3 regions of the Providencia sp. UF-183 genome follow, and region 2 is predicted to be linked to each of the others. Evidence: predicted binding sites of a transcription regulator. Region 2 holds the regulator's gene; each other region holds the start of a gene.

The links. The regulator PurR, encoded in region 2, represses purine synthesis genes. The targets are predictions, from matches to a motif close to CANGCAAACGTTTGCNTG.
Region 1: the regulator PurR is predicted to act here: its motif matches at 3,575-3,592, upstream of carA (glutamine-hydrolyzing carbamoyl-phosphate synthase small subunit).
Region 3: the regulator PurR is predicted to act here: its motif matches at 4,643-4,660, upstream of gltS (sodium/glutamate symporter).

What each region holds. Positions count from the first base shown of each region.
Region 1 is NZ_JBSICD010000003.1:107,822-114,964, reverse strand. Features, by position in the region: gene carB (carbamoyl-phosphate synthase large subunit) at 1-2,164, opposite strand, end outside; gene carA (glutamine-hydrolyzing carbamoyl-phosphate synthase small subunit) at 2,178-3,341, opposite strand; gene dapB (4-hydroxy-tetrahydrodipicolinate reductase) at 3,787-4,608, opposite strand; gene ispH (4-hydroxy-3-methylbut-2-enyl diphosphate reductase) at 4,899-5,852, opposite strand; gene fkpB (FKBP-type peptidyl-prolyl cis-trans isomerase) at 5,833-6,303, opposite strand; gene lspA (signal peptidase II) at 6,387-6,890, opposite strand; gene ileS (isoleucine--tRNA ligase) at 6,890-7,143, opposite strand, start outside.
Region 2 is NZ_JBSICD010000020.1:2,374-9,516, reverse strand. Features, by position in the region: gene AC4IFT_RS16965 (nucleotidyltransferase domain-containing protein) at 1-629, shown strand, start outside; gene sodB (superoxide dismutase [Fe]) at 894-1,472, shown strand; gene purR (HTH-type transcriptional repressor PurR) at 1,902-2,927, shown strand; gene punR (DNA-binding transcriptional activator PunR) at 2,934-3,839, opposite strand; gene punC (purine nucleoside transporter PunC) at 3,960-5,183, shown strand; gene AC4IFT_RS16940 (helix-turn-helix transcriptional regulator) at 5,500-6,258, shown strand; gene AC4IFT_RS16935 (putative quinol monooxygenase) at 6,283-6,555, shown strand; gene AC4IFT_RS16930 (riboflavin synthase subunit alpha) at 6,752-7,143, opposite strand, start outside.
Region 3 is NZ_JBSICD010000017.1:31,556-38,698, reverse strand. Features, by position in the region: gene spoT (bifunctional GTP diphosphokinase/guanosine-3',5'-bis pyrophosphate 3'-pyrophosphohydrolase) at 1-345, shown strand, start outside; gene trmH (tRNA (guanosine(18)-2'-O)-methyltransferase TrmH) at 351-1,064, shown strand; gene recG (ATP-dependent DNA helicase RecG) at 1,080-3,161, shown strand; gene gltS (sodium/glutamate symporter) at 3,260-4,474, opposite strand; gene AC4IFT_RS15535 (uracil-xanthine permease family protein) at 4,711-6,099, shown strand; gene AC4IFT_RS15530 (AsmA family protein) at 6,211-7,143, shown strand, end outside.

The DNA of each region.
Region 1 (7,143 bases), on a different contig from region 2:
CACCAAGAACGTAAGATGGACGAACAACCAGCGGGTAACCAATACTTGCTGCTTTTTCAACAGCTTGTTCAATCGCTGTTACCGTCGCATTTTGCGGCTGTTTTAGGTTCAAACGATTAACCGCTTGTTGGAAACGTTCACGGTCTTCTGCACGGTCAATTGCATCTGGACTCGTTCCAATTACGGGAACACCCGCGGCCTCAAGCGCACGCGCCAATTTAAGTGGAGTTTGGCCGCCATACTGCACAATCACCCCTTTTGGCTGCTCAATACGCACAATTTCGAGTACATCTTCGAGGGTAACAGGTTCGAAGTAGAGACGGTCAGATGTGTCGTAATCCGTTGAAACGGTTTCTGGGTTACAGTTAACCATGATGGTTTCATAACCATCTTCACGTAATGCAAGTGAGGCATGCACACAGCAGTAGTCAAACTCAATCCCTTGACCAATACGGTTCGGCCCACCACCTAGTACCATCACTTTTGGTTTATCGTGGTTTGGATTTGATTCACACTCATCTTCATACGTGGAGTACATATAAGCCGTGTCTGTTGCAAACTCAGCCGCACAGGTATCAACACGCTTATAAACTGGGTGTAAATCATAGCCTTGACGTAATTTACGTAATTCGGCCTCTGATACACCGACTAAGCTCGCTAAACGTGCATCCGCAAATCCTTTGCGTTTTAATACGCGTAAGAAATCTTTGCTTAAGCCATTGATACCTAGCTCTGCAACTTCTTCCTCTAGGCGAACCAACTCCTCAATTTGCACTAAGAACCAGCGGTCAATATTGGTTAGGTTAAAAACGCCATCAACGGACAAACCGGCGCGGAATGCATCGGCAACAAACCAAATTCGCTCTGCACCCGCATCTTTTAATTCACGGCGAATGCGAGTGAGTGCTTCAGGATCATCTTGTTCAACTTTTGGATCAAAGCCTGTGGCGCCCACTTCTAAGCCACGTAACGCTTTTTGCATCGATTCTTGGAAAGTACGACCAATCGCCATCACTTCACCCACCGATTTCATTTGCGTGGTTAAACGATCGTTGGTGCCTGCAAATTTCTCAAAGTTAAAGCGCGGGATTTTAGTCACAACATAGTCGATGGAAGGCTCAAATGAAGCAGGTGTACGTCCACCAGTGATGTCATTCATCAGTTCATCGAGGGTGTAACCGACGGCTAGTTTCGCCGCAATCTTCGCGATTGGGAAGCCTGTCGCTTTAGAAGCCAGTGCTGACGAACGAGAAACCCGTGGGTTCATTTCAATAACAATTAAGCGCCCATCTTTCGGGTTAACTGAAAACTGAACGTTTGAACCGCCTGTCTCGACACCGATTTCACGCAACACCGCCATCGAGGCATCGCGCATAATTTGGTATTCTTTATCGGTCAGAGTTTGCGCTGGAGCGACAGTAATGGAGTCCCCCGTGTGGATCCCCATGGCGTCAAAGTTTTCAATTGAGCAGACAATAATGCAGTTGTCATTTTTATCGCGGACAACTTCCATTTCGTACTCTTTCCAACCAATCAATGACTCATCGATTAATAATTCGTTGGTTGGTGATAAATCTAAACCACGCGTACAAATTTCTTCAAACTCTTCGCGATTATACGCAATACCACCACCCGTACCGCCCATGGTAAATGATGGACGAATGATACATGGGAAACCCACGTCATCTGCAACGGCGTAGGCTTCTTCCATGTTATGGGCAATACCTGAGCGCGCAGTACCTAAACCAATTTTTTTCATTGCTTTATCAAAGCGTTGACGGTCTTCTGCTTTATCAATGGCATCTGCTGTTGCGCCAATCATGGTAACGCCAAACTCAGCAAGAACCCCTTTACGCTCCAGTTCAAGCGCACAGTTTAGTGCTGTTTGGCCACCCATTGTCGGTAAAACCGCATCAGGGCGTTCTTTTTCGATAATTTTACGCACCACTTCCCAATGAATTGGTTCGATATAGGTTGCGTCGGCCATTTCTGGGTCAGTCATAATCGTTGCAGGATTAGAGTTAACTAAAATGACGCGATAGCCTTCTTCACGTAAGGCTTTACAAGCTTGAGCACCTGAGTAATCAAACTCACATGCCTGACCGATAACAATCGGGCCCGCACCTAAAATCAGAATGCTTTTTATGTCTGTACGCTTTGCCATGATTTGCTCCCGATTATTGTGCGTTTTGACTTGGTGTGGTTTGACGATATTCGTTAATCAAATCAATGAAATGATCGAACAAACTTGCTGCATCATGTGGACCAGAACTTGCCTCTGGGTGTCCTTGGAAACTAAATGCAGGTTTATCCGTGCGATGAATACCCTGTAAAGTTCCATCAAACAGAGATTTGTGTGTCACACGCAATGTATCGGGTAATGTTGACTCATCAACCGCGAAACCGTGGTTTTGTGCCGTGATCATAACGACATCGTTATCTAAATCTTTAACTGGATGGTTTGCACCGTGATGGCCAAATTTCATTTTCAGCGTGTTTGCACCACTTGCTAAAGCCAATAACTGGTGCCCTAAGCAGATGCCAAAAACAGGAATATCTGTCGTTAAGAAGGTTTTAATCGCATTGATTGCATAATCACACGGGGCTGGGTCACCAGGGCCATTGGACAGGAAAATGCCGTCTGGATTCATCGCAAGCACCGTTTCTGCTGGTGTTGTCGCAGGGACAACCGTTAGCTGGCAACCACGATCAACTAACATACGCAGAATATTGCGTTTTGCGCCGAAATCATATGCGACAACATGAAGTGGCAGCTCTTCCGGCGATTTTGCACCTTGTTGCCCATCTTCTAACGTCCATGAGCCTTGAGTCCAGCTATATGCTTCTTTGGTACACACTTCTTTTGCCAAATCTAACCCATTAAGGCCGGAGAAATGGCGGGCCTTTTCTAGCGCTAATGCCACGTCAGGGTTATCCCCCGCAATAATGCACCCATTCTGCGCCCCTTTTTCTCTCAACAAACGGGTCAATTTACGTGTATCGATATCTGCGATTGCCACAACGTTGTGACGTTTCAGATACTCAGATAGCCCTTCTTGCCCGCGAAAGTTACTGTAAACCAATGGTAAGTCACGAATGATTAGGCCTTGTGCATGAACATTTGGAGATTCTTCGTCATCAGCATTAGTGCCGACATTACCAATATGGGGATAGGTGAGAGTAACAATTTGGCGGGAATAGGAAGGGTCTGTAATTATTTCTTGATATCCGGTCATTGACGTGTTGAAAACGACTTCTCCAACTGCGGCCCCTTCAGCACCGATGGCACGCCCGTGGAATTGGGTTCCGTCTTCCAGAACCAATATAGCTGACTTAATCAAAACACCCTCCGGAGAATAATAAATCACGTTTTTTGCATATTAATTCAGATTTTGCGATCTAAATCAATGCCAAAATGAGTTTTTAAGCAAATTTTTGGCAAATTGCGCGCATTCTAATGATGAGATAGGGTCTTGTCTAGAAAAAAATGCATTTTTTACACTTTTATCTTACTTTTATAGCGATCAACCCTAATTTAATCCACGTGACTACCATAATTGATAGCCAATATGAACAAGTAAACGGTTGCTAAGTAAGATAACTGTATATTTGATAATAACGCAGCTTAGATTGAGATTAAAGGGAAATTAACACGAGGAAAAGTCAGTTAAATCGAGGAAAGCAACTATAAAAAATGATTTAATATAAAATAATAATCAAAATCATTATAAACCAATAAATTATAATTATAAAATTGATTTATAATGATTTTTTTAAATTTAAAAACTAAATATCATCAAGGCAAAGTACGTCTTTCATATCATATAACCCAGATTTTTTGGCAAAAACCCAAGAAGAAGCCTTAATAGCGCCATTTGCAAATGTCATGCGGCTCGATGCCTTGTGTGTGATCTCCACGCGTTCACCGATATCAGCGAACATCGCAGTGTGTTCACCAACAATATCTCCAGCACGAATTGTTGCAAAACCGATAGTGCCTGCTTCACGCTCACCAGTGTAACCCTCACGACTATAGACTGCGCAGTCTTTTAGATCTTTCCCTAATGCACCCGCGATAGATTCACCCATTGCTAATGCCGTACCCGATGGCGCATCAACTTTATGACGATGGTGAGCTTCCACGATTTCAATATCCGTATACGTTCCCATCACTTTTGCTGCTTTTTCGAGTAATTTAAGCACCAAGTTAACACCAACACTAAAGTTGGCAGCGAAAACAATTGGGATGACTTTTGCTGCATCAGCAATGGCTTGTTTACCTTGTTCGTCAAAACCTGTTGTCCCGATAACCATCCCTTTTTGGTTTGCTTTACAAAATGCCAAATAATGCAGAGTGCCTTCGGGCCGAGTGAAATCGATAACAACATCAAAATCATCAACGACTTTATCAAGGGAGTCCGTAATATAAACGCCTAACTTGCCAACCCCCGCGAGCTCGCCTGCATCCACGCCAATCAGTGAGGAACCTTCTCGCTCAATAGCAGCGCCTAATTGAATGCCATCTTGTTGTTGTGCAGCTTGAATTAACTGCCGCCCCATACGACCACCTGAGCCGACAATAGCAACACGTACCACTGAATTTACCATGGTTCATCCTTTTTCATTATTGATGCAACTGACTAAATTTAAACTGTTATCCCAAACGAATATCAATTTTTTCGCGGGAAATTTAACTCATTATTGCGTTACAGATTAACCATCATAGTGAGATTCTGCCAGTATTAATCGACAGTTATTAACAAAAACGTAGAGCACAGACTAATTATCAGAAAAAGTGTTGATGATAAGAAAAATAGGGAAGGAAGATCGGAAATAGAAACAGGATAGAGCCACTTTGATGATGTAAAATGGCCCTTTGAACAGTATATGGCTATGTATTAGTTAATTTCTTTAACTTCTACGCGCAATTCTTTTGGCACTTCAAAAACAATATTTTCTTCTCGGCCTTGTAGCTCGACAACAGAATTAGCACCAAGTTCTTTAAGTCTATCAATGACTTGACGAACTAAAATATCAGGTGCCGATGCCCCTGCAGTTAGACCAATAATGTTTTTATCCGTTAACCACTCGGTTTTAATATCCTCTGCGCCATCAATCAAAAATGCAGGCTTTTGCATTCTTGATGCGAGTTCAGCGAGACGATTCGAGTTTGATGAGTTTTTTGAGCCAACCACTAGCACGATATCGGCACGCTCAGCCAGCTCTCTCGCCGCTTCTTGGCGGTTGGTTGTTGCATAGCAAATATCATCCTTACGTGGCCCAACAATGCTTGGGAAGCGCGCAGTCAATGCATCAATGACATCTGAAGTGTCATCAACGGAAAGAGTAGTTTGTGTCATAAACGATAAATTATTTTCGTCTTTGACTTTTAATTTCCAAACATCTTCAGGGCTTTCAACAAGGTACATGCCACCTTCAGGGTTGCTATATTGCCCCATTGTCCCTTCCACTTCAGGATGCCCCGCATGACCAATCAAAATCGCTTCTTTGCCTTTACGGCTTGCACGAGCGACTTCCATATGCACTTTAGTGACTAACGGGCATGTTGCATCAAATAGCATGGTCAAATCGCGAGAACGCGCTTCTTGACGGATAGCTTGGGACACACCATGAGCTGAGAAAATTAAGATCGAGCCATCTGGCACTTCAGAAATTTCTTCAATAAAAATAGCACCACGCTGGCGCAAATCATCAACAACATAACGGTTATGAACCACTTCATGACGAACATAGATAGGGGCGCCGTAAAGTTCTAATGCCCTTTCTACAATGCTAATTGCGCGGTCAACACCAGCACAAAAACCACGAGGGTTAGCCATTAATATTTGCATTGTGATTCTCCAATTGCGGGTCTACTTCAAGCACTTCAATTTCAAAGCTAATTTGTTGCTCAGCGAGTGGGTGATTAAAATCAACAGTGATAGACTCACCTTCAATTGATTTTACTACACCCGGCATTTCGCTGCCATTCATTGCCGTAAATAACATGATAGTCCCAATTTCAGGGATACCAGTATCCATAAAATCTCGCAATGAAAAATACTGAACTAAATCAGGGTTATGTTTACCAAAAACAGCCTCACCGGGTAATGAGAAGTTTTTCTTTTCACCTTCATTAAGCCCTATGAGTTCAGCCTCAAGTTCAGGTGATAATGAATCATTCCCTAACACAAACAACGCAGGCTTTCCTTGTGCGTGTGAAGAATCTGCTGTAGAGCCATCTTCCAGTTTCAATGTGAAATGCAGTAAAACTGCGCTCTGAGCCTGTATTTGAGTAGACATAAACCAAACCTATTTTGTCATAAAATTCAGCCCAGAAAATCTGGGCTGTGTGTTATTACATTGTAACCTATTGTACTACCAATTTATTTTGCTTTTTCCTGCTTTGGCTTTTCAGGTAAAAAACCTTCAAAAATAACTAAAGCAGCGCCAATACAAATTGCCATGTCAGCTAGGTTGAATGTTGGCCAATGCCAATTACCGACATAAACATCAAGGTAATCAACAACAAACCCATGAACCAGTCGATCACTAAGATTGCCAATTGCCCCGCCAATAATTAATGCGTAAGCAATATTGGATAAGCGTTTTTGCGCGCTTTGGCGATACATCATTACCATTAAAATAATGGAGATCCCCACCGCAATACCCGCAAAGAACCAACGCTGCCAGCCACCTTCATCAGCCAAGAAACTAAATGCCGCACCAAAATTTTGCGCGTACATAATGTTGAAAAAAGGCATTACAGCATGTGGTTCGTACAGATTTAGGTCTTTTAGCACTAACTGCTTTATTCCTAGATCTGCCACGATAATCACGATGGTCAACCATAGCCAACGCAAGCCAGTAGAACAAATAGGTGTCTTCATTAAGCAAACTTACGCGATTCGCCGTCACCGGCTACGTTAGTCACACAGCGACCACAAATTTCTGGTTGCTCGCTTGATGAGCCGATATCGCTCGCATAATGCCAACAACGAGGGCATTTTTCGCCTTCTGCTTTACTAAAGGCAATTTTAAGGCCTTTTAGCTCACTCTCTTGCGCATCAGCAGGCGCCGCTGCAATATCCGCGACAGTCGCTTGAGAAGTCAGCAGAACGAAACGCAGCTCATCACCTAAAC
Region 2 (7,143 bases):
ATGAATACTACGATGAGATTCAATCTGATAAACAAAAATTTGCAAGTAATATCGGCTCACTACTTAATGCCTTCACTGGGCACCATGTAGGAGAACCTCGGTTACTAATTTGCTTATATGGCCCACCGCTTTTACATGTGGATTTGAAATTTATCACTTTGAATATGCTTGAACATCGTGTTGAAAACCCTGCCATCTTATTTGCACGAGAAGAAAATACCATCAACGCGAAATTAGCATTATCACAACCCCACTGGCCTGAAAAATCATCAAATTGGTTTGAAGAAAGAGCATGGATTTGGCTTCATTATGCAACCGTTAAATTAGCACGTGGTGAGCTCTATGAAGCAATTGGCATGATTTCTTTTTTTCGCGAGCAAATCCTTGGCCCAATGTTGTATCGCCGTACAGGGATGCCCCAACGAGAAGTTAGGCGCATAGAACAACTTGGCCTAGACCCAGAGAAAATACTGGCGAGTACTCTTGCTAGCCACAACCGAAACTCAGTTAAGTCCTCTATAAAAAATGCACTCACAGGTTATGTTGCACTGAGAACGGATTTCCCACCAGATGCAAGTTCTATGCTTTCAGAGAAACTTCTTCGAGAAATGCTCGATATAATTGAATAGCTTTCAAGGGTCGCTTTTTATGTGTAAAAACGCCTAACGGCGTTATCTTTCAATAACACATTATTCAAATATTTGGTTGTTAACATACTATCAACACGATTACCTTTACCCTTTATAGGGTTAATCGTGTTACTATTAACATATTAAGAATCATACAGGCCATCTGGCAAAAAAACTGTAGATAAACAACGAAGCACAATATTTCGCTCACTTTACGAGCAAACACCCATATGTTTTGATACAAAAGCAATCAAGGAGTACGTCATGTCATTTGAACTTCCCGCTCTACCGTATGCTAAAGATGCTTTAGAACCTTATATTTCAGCTGAGACCTTAGAATACCACTATGGTAAACACCACAATACCTACGTTGTTAACTTAAACAACTTAATCAAAGGCACTAACTTTGAAGGTAAATCTTTAGAAGAAATCATCAAAACATCTGAAGCTGGCGTATTTAACAATGCTGCCCAAGTTTGGAACCATACTTTTTATTGGAATTGCTTAGCGCCAAATGCAGGTGGCGAGCCAACAGGTAAAGTTGCAGATGCTATCAATAAGGCATTTGGTTCTTTCGCTGAGTTTAAAGCGCAATTTACGGATGCAGCGACCAAAAACTTCGGTGCAGGTTGGACTTGGTTAGTTAAGAAAGCCGATGGCAGCTTAGCAATCGTCAATACTTCCAATGCAGCAACACCTATTTCAGGTGACGACAAACCAGTTTTAACAGTTGATATTTGGGAACACGCTTACTACATCGATTACCGTAATGCGCGCCCTAAATACTTAGAAAACTTCTGGGCGCTAGTAAACTGGAAGTTCGTAGAAGAGAACTTAGCTTAATTTAATATGTTTTCCCAATAGAATAAGGGCGAGTTATTACTCGCCCTTATTTATTCACCCAATGAAGATGAAACACAACTAAAATAAATGTACAGCAATGAAAATAATCATCGCTAATGAACCCACTGCTGCTAGTATTCCATATTTAACATCTGTATCCATGAGTTCCTCTCATCCTAACAAAATTGAATTAATGATAACCACATAAACATTAAGGTTACTGAGTATACACATCCAAAAAAGCAAAACCAGTGTCTATATCACATGTTATAACATCAATTATTTCTTTCGTTTTTGCGCTAGATCAGACAAAATCGACAACAAATCGCTAAATTATTGCCAGCAAAGGATCTATGCATCAATATGCAGGTAATTTTTTAACTAGAATTCTTAGAGAGACCTATAGTTGGTCAGGAGTTTTGTTCCCCCATGGCAACGATTAAAGATGTGGCGAAACGCGCTGGCGTCTCTACCACTACCGTATCCCATGTTATTAATAAAACGCGCTTTGTGGCTGATGATACCAAAGCGGCAGTTTGGGCTGCTATCAAATCGCTCAATTATTCGCCTAGTGCGGTTGCCCGTAGCTTAAAAGTGAACCACACCAAATCGATTGGTTTGTTAGCAACATCAAGTGAGGCCCCTTACTTTGCAGAAGTTATTGAGTCCGTTGAAAATAGCTGCTACGAAAAAGGCTATACACTGATCCTCTGTAACTCTCACAATAATCTTGGTAAACAAAAAGCCTACTTACAGATGTTGGCGCAAAAACGTGTCGATGGCTTGCTGGTTATGTGTTCCGAATACCCCGATACACTTATCGGGATGCTTGAAGATTATCGTAATATTCCAATGGTTGTGATGGATTGGGGAACTTCCCGCGGGGATTTCACCGATAGCATTATCGACAATTCATTCCATGGGGGCTATCTCGCAGGGCGTTACCTGATTGATAGAGGTCACCGTGACATTGGTGTGATCCCAGGCTCCCTTGAGCGTAATACAGGGATTGGTCGTCTGACTGGTTTCCAAAAAGCCATGGAAGAAGCCAAAGTAACCTTAAAAGAAGAGTGGATTGTTCAAGGGGACTTTGAACCAGAGTCTGGCTATAAAGCGATGATGCAGATTTTAAGCCATAAACAGCGCCCTACTGCTGTTTTCTGTGGTGGTGATATCATGGCTATGGGTGCTATTTGCGCCGCGGATGAAATGGGCTTGCGTGTTCCACAAGACATTTCCATCATCGGTTACGACAATGTGCGAAACGCACGCTATTTCACCCCTGCATTGACAACAATCCACCAACCTAAAGAGCGTTTGGGTCAAATGGCGTTCGCAATGTTACTAGACCGTATTGTGAATAAGCGCGAAGACGCTCAAACTATTGAAGTTCACCCTCGTCTCGTTGAGCGTCGTTCTGTTGCTGACGGCCCATTTATTGACTATCGCCGATAACTCAACTTATGTTGATAACCACTCCGCGTTGAGCGTTTCATTATCACCAAGATAATCTAATAACCAACTCAGCGCAGGAGAGGTATTTTTCTCTACCCATGTTAAACAGCATGGGCTTGATGGAAATGGTTGTGCCAGTGTCAATTCTACCAATTTACCTTCAGCACACAATGGTGCTGCACGATGTTCAGGGACCATCCCCACACACAGCCCATTAGCTAAACAGGCTAAGCCGTTTTCCCAATAGGGGACAACTAAACGCCGTTGGTTATCCAACGCCCAAGTATCGCGTTTAGGTAAGCTACGAGATGTATCTTCTAAGCACAAACTTGGATACTCACGCATTTCATCGTCTGTTAGGCTATGCCCTATTTTCGCTAAAGGATGGTCAGGGCTTGCAACACACATCCACGACATAAACCCCATATCTCGAAAACTATAACGTTCACCAATTGGTGAAGCCCGTGTTGCGCCAATGGCGACATCTACTCGACCATCAGCTAATGCATCCCAAACACCATTAAAAACCTCGGGGTGTATATACAATTCAATATCAGGAAAATGACGATAAAAATCGAGGATAAGCTGCTCGGTGCGTTGAGGCTTAACGATGCAGTCTACCGCTATACTGAACTGACCTCTCCAGCCATTCGCAGCTTGTTGGCATTGATGACGGGTCTCTGTCATTTTTTTGATAACAGATCGGCTTTCTTTAATAAAAATCAGCCCTGCCTCGGTTAAAACAACGTCTCGGTGTCGCCGTTCAAACAAAGGGACTGCCAACCATTCTTCAACTTGTTTAACTGTATAGCTAATTGCCGACGGCACGCGGTGTAACTCATCTGCGGCACCACTGAAACTCCCCGTCCGAGCAACCGCATCAATCACTTCAAGAGCATGAGCAGACCACATAGCATCTCCTTTCAAATATTTTGATGGCAAGATCCAAATATTACCGTTTCACAAGACAAAAAAATAGCCTATACAATGGCACTACCGTTAACATTTTTTTAAATATCAGATAAGTAAATAATTATGACGACTGCGAAAAAAAATTCCCCTGGATTTATGCTATATCTTGCTGGATTAAGCATGTTGGGGTTTTTAGCCATTGATATGTACCTGCCTGCTTTTGGTGCAATGCAGACCACGTTGCACACAACCGAAGGGGCTATCAGTGCTTCTCTCAGTATCTTTTTAGCGGGCTTCGCGTTTGCTCAGCTACTTTGGGGCCCACTTTCAGACAAACTTGGCCGCAAACCAGTGTTAATTGTTGGGCTGACTATCTTTATTGTGAGCAGTTTGGCAATTTTTTGGGTCACTACAGCAACACAGTTATTAACTTTACGCTTTTTACAAGCCGTTGGTGTTTGCTCCGCCGCCGTTTTATGGCAAGCCCTTGTTATTGACCGCTATGATGAGGCAAGCACCCAAAAAGTGTTTGCATCAATCATGCCATTAGTCGCGCTCTCCCCTGCACTTGCGCCGTTATTAGGAGCATGGGTGCTCGAACACCAAACTTGGGAAGCTATCTTTTTAATCTTGATGGCTGTCGGTGTGTTATTACTGTTACCAACGTTTTTCCTCAAAAATGTGTCTGTCAAAAAACACGAGGATGAAAACCAGCCTCAAGCCAAAGTTTCATTTGGTAAATTACTGAGCTCACCAATCTTCAGTGGCAACGTTTTAGTTTATGCCTCTTGCAGTGCGGGCTTTTTTGCTTGGCTAACCGGTTCGCCGTTTATTCTGCGCAATATGGGCTTTAACCCTGCGGATATTGGATTAAGCTACATCCCCCAAACTCTTGCTTTCATTGTTGGTGGTTATGGTTGCCGTTTAGTTTTAGCCAAAGTACGTGCCGAAACCTTATTCCCGCTACTATTAATTGGTTATGCGGTTAGCATGTCTATCTTATTCATCATGGCTATCTATACCACACCATCATTAACCATGATTTTAATTCCATTTTGCTTTATGGCTGCCATGAACGGGGCGTCGTACCCAATAGCCGTTTCAAAAGCGTTAAATACCTTCCCTAGCGCAAGTGGTAAAGCAGCCGCCTTACAAAACGCCTTACAACTTGGCTTATGTTTCTTGGCAAGTTTGTTAGTTTCTGCTTTAGCCTTTGACCCGCTTCTTGCAACAACGGGTGTGATGGCCTTTACTATTATCCCAATGGCGATTGGTTACTTTATGCAACGTTGTGCTGTTAAATGTGAAAAAACATTGAAGCAAGCAGATTGCCAAGCAAATTAATTGCTTTAGATTCGTTATACACTGTGCCGCAGCTATGCGGCGCAGTTTTTAATTACAAACTGACCGTTCACCAAATATATTATTCTTAAGCTAACTGTAGGCACTGGCGGCACTTTTGTCATATTCAGTAACAGGAAGTATTTGCTTAAAAATGCGCTTTAACGCATCATTCACTAACCACTTTCACCTAATTAAAGCGTATTCCACTAATAAAAAGTCATTTTATTTTTTTATCTTCTAAAACTCATGTTTTCAATGGTTATTTTTCTTGTCAAAAAACGCTATCATTGCCATATCAAATAATGAGTGCTCAAGTATGATGTTGAAACAATATTATCCGCCAGATGAATTGAAAGGCTTTGTTAGTTCTATTTTGATTATCAAAGAATTCACCAGTGCGATTAAAATATTTCCAGGGACAGGGGCTGAGATTTGGGTTTCATCAGATCCCATCTGTATGTCTGCCGATGGCTACTCCACGACTAACCCATTTCAACTCATCATACCGAGAATCAACACATTTACAGCAAACCCTAACCATGCAAAAACCATGGTACTGCGTATCCGCCATGATGCCTTACGTTTTTTATTACCCCAACGTATATTCAATTATACGGATAGGCCCATTGCCCTCGGTGAAATCTGGCAAGATAACTGGTTTGAAGCGCTCGCGAATTCCTCTTTTAAGGAATTGTTAGATTGCTTTACCCAAACTAAAGCCAGCAAAAAGCCACATTTTACTGATGACATCATTGAGTTGCTCTATCGTAATCCTACAAAAAAAATCACCGACATTGCTGATGAGACAGGTTTACATCTGCGCATCATTCAAAAGGAATTTTTAAAAGAGTATGGCATTACGCCTAAACGCTACCAGATCAATTGCCGTTTAGAGCATGTTCTAAAAAGCATGGTGATAGATCAAGACACTTATCGTTGGTTTGAAACTGGCTATTATGATCAGTCTCATTTTTACCGTGATTTCAAAAGATACTTCACTATGACCCCGTCGGCCTTTTTAAAATCAGATTATTCGCTTTTTTACAATACAAAAACCAAGTACCCATTAAGATAGTTCTTAATACATAAGGAGAACGGAATGAGTATTGTTGTGTATGCCCAAATTACAACTGAAAGAACGGATGGGTATTTAACTAGGGAAATCGTTCGTGACTTAGCAAAACTAAGCCGCCGTGAGAAAGGTTGTATACAGTATGATCTTATGGCTAAAGAAAATGGCTATATTGTTTTTGAAGAATGGGAAAGCACCCATGCACTTGAAATGCACAAAAATAGCGCACATTTTAGGCGTTTAGTTGAAGCGATTGAACGTGATAATGCCAGTTTTTCTGTTAATTTTAGTGAAAAATAACTAACTAATAGGGCAAGGTTTTAATCAAATTAGCTGTTTTGGCAGTCTGTGGTGTTATTGACTCGATATTTCTGACAACTTTACACTTGATTAAGCACCTTTATCCTACCAAATCTAAAATTTCATTATTTTTATTCAGGCTATAGTAAAAAGAGTATTGCTATAGCCTGAATAATGTCAAAATATTGATAACTTATTAATCTACTTTAGTTTCTTCTGTTAAATCATTGCCCTGCTGCAACAATTTTTCTTGCTCTTTTTGATTAAGCACGCGCTCTACAGTATCAACAATCGCCTGAGTTTGTGGGTCTATCTCAATATTAATTTTATCCCCTAAACGCTTTTGCCCCAACGTCGTTCTTTCTAACGTTTCTGGGATTAGGTGTACACAAAAACGGTTATTGATAACATCCCCAACCGTTAGGCTAATACCATCAATCGCGACAAACCCTTTGTGTAAAATGTATTTCATCAATGCTTTATCATGAATTGATAGCCAGATTTGATGATTATCTTCTGAAGTGAAAATTTTACTGATTTCGGCGGTTGTCATAATGTGCCCAGACACCACATGACCACCTATTTCAT
Region 3 (7,143 bases), on a different contig from region 2:
GGTAAAGGGCTAGTTATCCACCATGAATCTTGCCGTAATATCCGTGGCTACCAAAAAGAGCCTGATAAATTTATGGCCGTTGAATGGGATAACGAAACAGACGCCGATTTCATCGCTGAAATCAAGGTAGATATGATTAACCATCAAGGTGCATTAGCAAACCTTACGGCTGCAATTAATGATGCAAACTCAAGCATTCAGAGCATGAATACTGAGGAAAAAGATGGCCGCGTATACTGCGCCTTTATCCGCCTTACCACTAAAAACCGTGTTCAGCTGGCAAATGTTATGCGCAAAATACGTATCATGCCAGATGTTCTACGCGTAAGCCGAAACCGTAACTAACGAATATGAATGAACGCCGCTATCGCCGCATTTGCCAAATGATGGCGATGCGGCAGCCAGACCTCACAATTTGCCTTGAAGAAATCCATAAACCCCATAATGTTTCTGCGATAGTCCGCAGTGCTGATGCTGTAGGGATTCACCAAATCCATGCTATTTGGCCAGATCAACACGTCAAGTTATCCGTCTCTTCCGCCGCTGGCAGTAACAGTTGGGTAAAAGTTATCTCTCATCAGTCAACTGAAGAGGCTATTTCACAAATAAAATCGCAAAACATGCAGGTATTAGCGACAAACTTGTCCGAACATGCCGTTGATTTTCGTGAAATTGATTACACCCGCCCAACGTGTATTATGATGGGGCAAGAGAAAAAAGGCATTTCACAAAAAGCGCTCGCACTGGCAGATAAGCACATTATCATTCCCATGGCAGGCATGGTTCAATCATTGAATGTTTCCGTCGCCTCTGCCTTAATACTCTATGAAGCGCAAAGACAACGGCAGTTAGCGGGAATGTATGATCGCGAACATAGCGTTTTATCTGAACAAGAACAGCAAGAATGGCTGTTTGAAGGGGGTTACCCCGTGCTCGCCGAAGTGGCTAAACGCAAAGGTTTACCGCGCCCGCATATCAATGAACAAGGGCAAATTGAAGCCACTGAGGATTGGTGGGTACAAATGCAACTAACTGAAAAAATGAAAAGACAACAATTTGGTTAAGGAAAAGGAAAGAACATGAATAATGGGTTACTTGATACCATTTCACTGACTTCTCTACATGGAATTGGTGCTAGCCAGTCAGAAAAAATGCGTAAAATCGGTTTGAACACCGTTCAAGACCTACTTCTTCATTTTCCTCTGCGCTACGAAGACCATACCCGTTTGTACCAAATCAAAGACCTTCTACCTGGAACAACTGCCACCATTACTGGTGAAGTACTCCAAACAAAAGTGGTTTTTGGCCGAAAGCGCATGATGACCTGCCTCATAACTGATGGCACTGGCAACTTAACATTGCGCTTTTTTAATTTCTCTGCTGCGATGAAAAACAACTTAGCAGAAGGCCGGCAAGTTACCGCCTATGGTGAAATTCGCAGAGGTAATACAGGCCCTGAAATTATTCACCCTGAATATAAAGTCTCCCAAGATACGGGCAACATCGCATTACAAGAAAACCTTACGCCAGTTTACCCTACAACTGAAGGCGTTCGCCAAGCCACGTTACGTAAAGTCATGGATCAAGCTCTGACCATGCTTGATAACGGAAAGATTAAAGAGTTACTTCCTGAAGAGCTGAGTCGTGGCATGATAAGCCTGCCTGATGCAATACGGCTTCTTCATAATCCACCACCGAATGTGGCACTCAGTGAGCTAGAAAAAGGCCATCACCCCGCGCAGAAACGTTTGGTACTTGAAGAATTATTAGCTCACCACTTAAGCATGTTGGCGATCCGAGCAGGTAACGAACGTTTGTATGCACAGCGGCTCACCTCTAGCGGTAAACTAAAAGCACAGTTACTCGCACAGCTGCCTTTCTCACCGACCAATGCACAGAACCGTGTGGTGGGGGAAATTGAAGCTGATCTTGCGAAAGATGCACCAATGATGCGCCTAATCCAAGGGGATGTGGGATCGGGGAAAACCCTTGTCGCTGCACTAGCCGCAGTCTGTGCTATCGAGAATGGTAAACAAGTCGCCTTAATGGCACCGACTGAAATTTTAGCGGAACAACATGCTAACACCTTCAAACAATGGCTCGAGCCATTAGGCATCAAAGTCGGCTGGCTTGCAGGCAAACAAAAGGGCAAAGCACGGGAACAACAGCAAGAAGCTATTGCAAACGGCGACGTTTCGATGGTGGTTGGTACACATGCCATTTTTCAGGAGCAAGTGAAGTTTAATGCTCTTGGGCTGGTTATCATTGATGAACAACACCGTTTTGGTGTTCACCAGCGCCTCGCTCTGCGTGAAAAAGGTGAACAACAAGGGTTCCACCCTCATCAACTCATTATGACCGCTACGCCAATCCCACGTACATTGGCGATGACAGCCTATGCGGACTTAGATACTTCGGTGATTGATGAACTCCCGCCGGGACGAACGCCCGTAACGACCGTCGCCATCCCGGATACACGACGTAATGATATTATCGAACGTGTACGCCAAGCCTGTATTGATGAAGGTCGCCAAGCCTATTGGGTATGTACGCTTATCGAAGATTCCGAGCTATTAGAAGCGCAAGCGGCTCAGGTAACCAGTGAAGAATTGGCGCTTGCACTCCCTGAACTTAAAGTGGGTTTAGTCCACGGGCGAATGAAGCCTGCGGAAAAGCAAAGCATTATGGCGGCATTCAAAAATAATGAAATTCAGCTACTTGTCGCAACAACCGTGATTGAGGTTGGGGTTGATGTCCCGAATGCCAGTCTAATGATTATCGATAACCCTGAACGTTTAGGTCTTGCTCAACTTCACCAGTTAAGAGGCCGCGTAGGTCGTGGCGCGATTGCTTCTCACTGCGTACTGTTGTACAAAACACCTCTCACACATACTGCAAAACAGCGCCTACAAGTGTTACGTGATAGCAATGATGGGTTCGTCATCGCCCAGAAGGACTTAGAAATTCGTGGGCCGGGGGAGTTATTAGGCACAAGGCAAACAGGTAATGCGGAATTTAAAGTGGCAGACTTACTTCGTGACCAATATATGTTGCCAGAAGTGCAACGGATCGCCCGCCATATTCAACAGCAATACCCTGAGAATGCACAACAAATTATTGAACGTTGGCTACCTGAGCGTGAACAATATGGGCATGCTTAAGCCCATAATCAAACCTCTGAACACTTCCCTTTAAACGAAAATTGCCGTGAATTTATTCACGGCAATACCTGTTTTACTATCAATGATTAGAATATAAATTATCCCGCAATCGTCGGGAAAACGGGTAACATTAAATACAATTTGATGACAATAGCATTCACGATATCAATAAAGAATGCACCAACCATTGGCACAACTAAGAATGCTAAGTGGGATGGTCCCAATCTATCCGTTACGGCTTGCATGTTGGCAATCGCCGTTGGTGTCGCACCTAAACCAAAACCACAATGCCCCGCCGCTAAAATAGCAGCATCGTAGTTTTTACCCATCACTCGGAAGGTGACAAAAATCGCATATCCTGCCATTACGCACGCTTGTACCGCAAGAATGACAATCATTGGAATTGCTAATGATGCTAATTCCCATAATTTTAAGCTCATTAATGCCATGGCTAAAAACAGCGATAAACTGACGTTACCTAATACGGAAACTGCACGGTCAAATACCCGATAAAAACCCAGTATGGATAAGCCATTACTGAGGATCACACCAACAAAAAGAACACACACAAATTTTGGTAAAGCGAAAACTGTTTCCGCTAATAAACCCGAAAGGTAGCTACCGACCAGTAAACAAATTGCGATTAAAGCGATAGTTTCAATGAGCACCATTGAGCTTATCATACGACCTGACTGTGGCTTTTCAAACGCGGTGGGTACGTCTTTATCGTCTTCTAAGGTACCTGGCGTAGGGATATTTCGCGTTAGGAAACGTGCAACAGGGCCACCAATCAACCCACCTAAGACCAATCCAAATGTTGCACAGGCCATTGCAACTTCGGTTGCACTTTTAAAACCATAGCTCTCGGAGAAAATTTTTCCCCATGCTGCGCCTGTACCATGACCACCAGACAGCGTGATTGAACCAGCAAGTAACCCCATTAATGGGTCTAGTCCCAGCAATTTAGCGAGGGCGATCCCCACTGTATTCTGAACAAGTAATAAGCCGACAACCACAAAAATAAAGATAAACAGGGCTTTACCACCTGCTTTCAAACTCGCTAGGTTGGCATTTAAACCAATGGTGGCAAAGAAAGCCAACATCATCGGTTCTTGCAGTGATAAGTCGAAAGATAAGCTCCAGTCAAACATTTGCTTCAGCAAAAGTAGACTAAAAGCAACTAACAATCCGCCTGCAACAGGCTCTGGAATTGTATATTTTTCTAAAAAAGGAACGGTTTTAACGAGTTTCCGCCCAAGCAATAGTACTAGTGTTGCTGCTACCAAAGTCCCGTAGACATCAAGATGATACATTTACGTACCTCGTCTGTTGTTAAAATTATAAAATATTAGTAAGACGTTAATATCTTCCTTAAAACGCCAAAAACAGGTGAACAGATTAGAAAAAAAAACTGTTATAAATACAAGTTAAAAGATATAAAAATGTGATGAACTTAGTTTAACTATTTACAATATTTATTTTGCGCAAACGATTGCTTTTTAATTTGATCGCTTTACAATGCGTTTTTTGTTGGTGGGAAATGAAGGCAATGAATACAGCAACGTCTGAAAAACAAAATACAGAATCAACCATAAATACCCAGAGCGAGCTCATCTATAAATTAGAAGACAGGCCACCGCTTCCCCAAGCCCTGTTTGCGGCTGGGCAGCATCTCCTCGCGATGTTTGTTGCTGTTATCACCCCCGCCATGCTGATTTGCCAAGCCCTCGGCTTGCCTGCACACGATACCCAACGCATTATTAGCATGTCTTTATTTGCCTCTGGTGTTGCCTCTTTAATTCAAATCAGAGCATGGGGGCCGATTGGTTCAGGGTTGTTATCTATTCAAGGAACCAGTTTCAACTTTGTTGCACCTTTAATCATGGGCGGTGTTGCACTCAAGCAAGGCGGGGCGGATATTCCATCCATGATGGCAGCACTATTTGGTACATTATTAGTCGCTGCACTCACTGAAGTCATTTTATCTCGCTTCTTGCATTTAGCACGTCGCGTCATTACCCCGCTGGTGTCTGGTGTGGTCGTGATGATTATTGGGTTATCGCTGATCCAAGTCGGGCTAACCTCCATTGGCGGTGGCTATAGCGCAATTAGTGATAACACCTTCGGTTCCCCCGACTATTTAATTTTGGCGGGCATCGTTCTTGCGGTCATTATTTTACTCAATCGCCAAAAAAACCCGTATTTGCGCGTTGCCTCTTTGGTGATTGCAATGGCTGTGGGCTACCTTGCAGCGTGGTGGATGGATATGTTGCCAAATGCGCAGCCGACTGAGCCAAACCAATCCTTTATTACTGTTCCGGAGCCTTTTTATTACGGGCTGTCATTTGACTGGAACCTGTTAGTCCCACTGATTTTAATCTTTATGGTGACCTCTTTGGAAACCATTGGTGATATTACCGCAACCTCTGACGTTTCAGAGCAACCTGTCCGCGGCCCACTTTATATGAAACGCATTAAGGGCGGTGTATTAGCAAATGGCTTAAACTCAATGGTTTCTGCCGTATTTAATACTTTCCCTAATTCCTGTTTTGGTCAGAACAACGGGGTTATTCAGTTAACGGGTGTGGCTAGCCGCTATGTGGGTTATATCGTCGCATTAATGCTTGTTTTGCTGGGGCTATTCCCTGCTGTTGCTGGGTTTGTACAGCAAATCCCTGAGCCTGTTCTTGGCGGTGCAACTATTGTGATGTTTGGTACCATTGCAGCATCTGGCGTGCGTATTGTTTCCCGTGAGCCACTCAACCGCCGAGCGATTATGATTATCGCGCTGTCCCTTGCCGTTGGCATGGGCGTTTCACAACAGCCGTTAATTCTGCAATTTGCCCCTGATTGGCTGAAAACCTTATTCTCTTCTGGTATTGCCGCAGGCGGATTAACGGCAATTGTGCTGAATTTAGTTTTCCCACTCGAAAAATAATCTTTTATCTAAACCGCTAGAGTTGAATATTCTGGCGGTTCTTCTGTATGCTATCCTTAAATTGTCGCGATATTAAACGCATTCCCCCGCAAATTTGAGGAGCAGTTAGCTGTGAAATGGTTAATTAAATTTGTTACCTACGCATTCTTGCTACTGCTGCTATTGTTTATCGCCGCCTACATAGGATTACAAACGCGCTGGGGCGCTTCCTATTCGAGCCAATTCCTTAGCAAATTTACTGACTACGATATCCATGTAGGGATTATGGGCCATGAATTTTCCAATCCCGGGGAATTCATCTTCCAAGATGTTAAATTAGCGTCACAAAACAAAGATTTGTCCTTAGATGCACGCCAAATCGTGGTTGATGTGAATTGGCGCAATATCTTCAGCGGCACAGCAATTCACCGCTTCGTCATCACACAAGGTGAGCTTTCCACCACCGTATCCCCTGAATCAACACCACTGCCTATTTCGGCGAGTATTCTGCAATTTGAAAATAGCCAATTAACCCTTAAACAAGGTGATGAAACCATTTCCGCCACGGGCTTTACTGGTGGGATCACGCCATGGAAACCAACAGTTAATCACCCGTTTGGCTATGGTGATTTTCGGTTTACCGCTAACCAGTTAAAAATTAATGAATTACCATTTAAAAATGTCGCGCTGACTGGAAAATTGCAAGAGCAAGTCACTGAAATCAGCAAAGCAAGTGCCTACCTGAATAACGGTTATATTGTGGGTGAAGGAAAAGTGTTTACTGATGGGGCAATAACCATTGATTCCTTGGCAATGAATAAGGTTGGCTGGGAAAACAATGTTGATTTCGATACATTATTTGATGCGATTAATAGTGATAGAACCATTCAAATCAAAAATCTTGAATTAACCAATATTGATATTCAAGGAAAAGACTGGGCGCTTTCAGGGCTGAGTACACAAATCGATCAACTCAGTTTGGTCAGAGGCAGTTGGACAAGCCCTAAAAGTAAAATCAGCTTTAACGTTGACCAGTTGGTCATCAAAGATCAGCAACTTAGTACA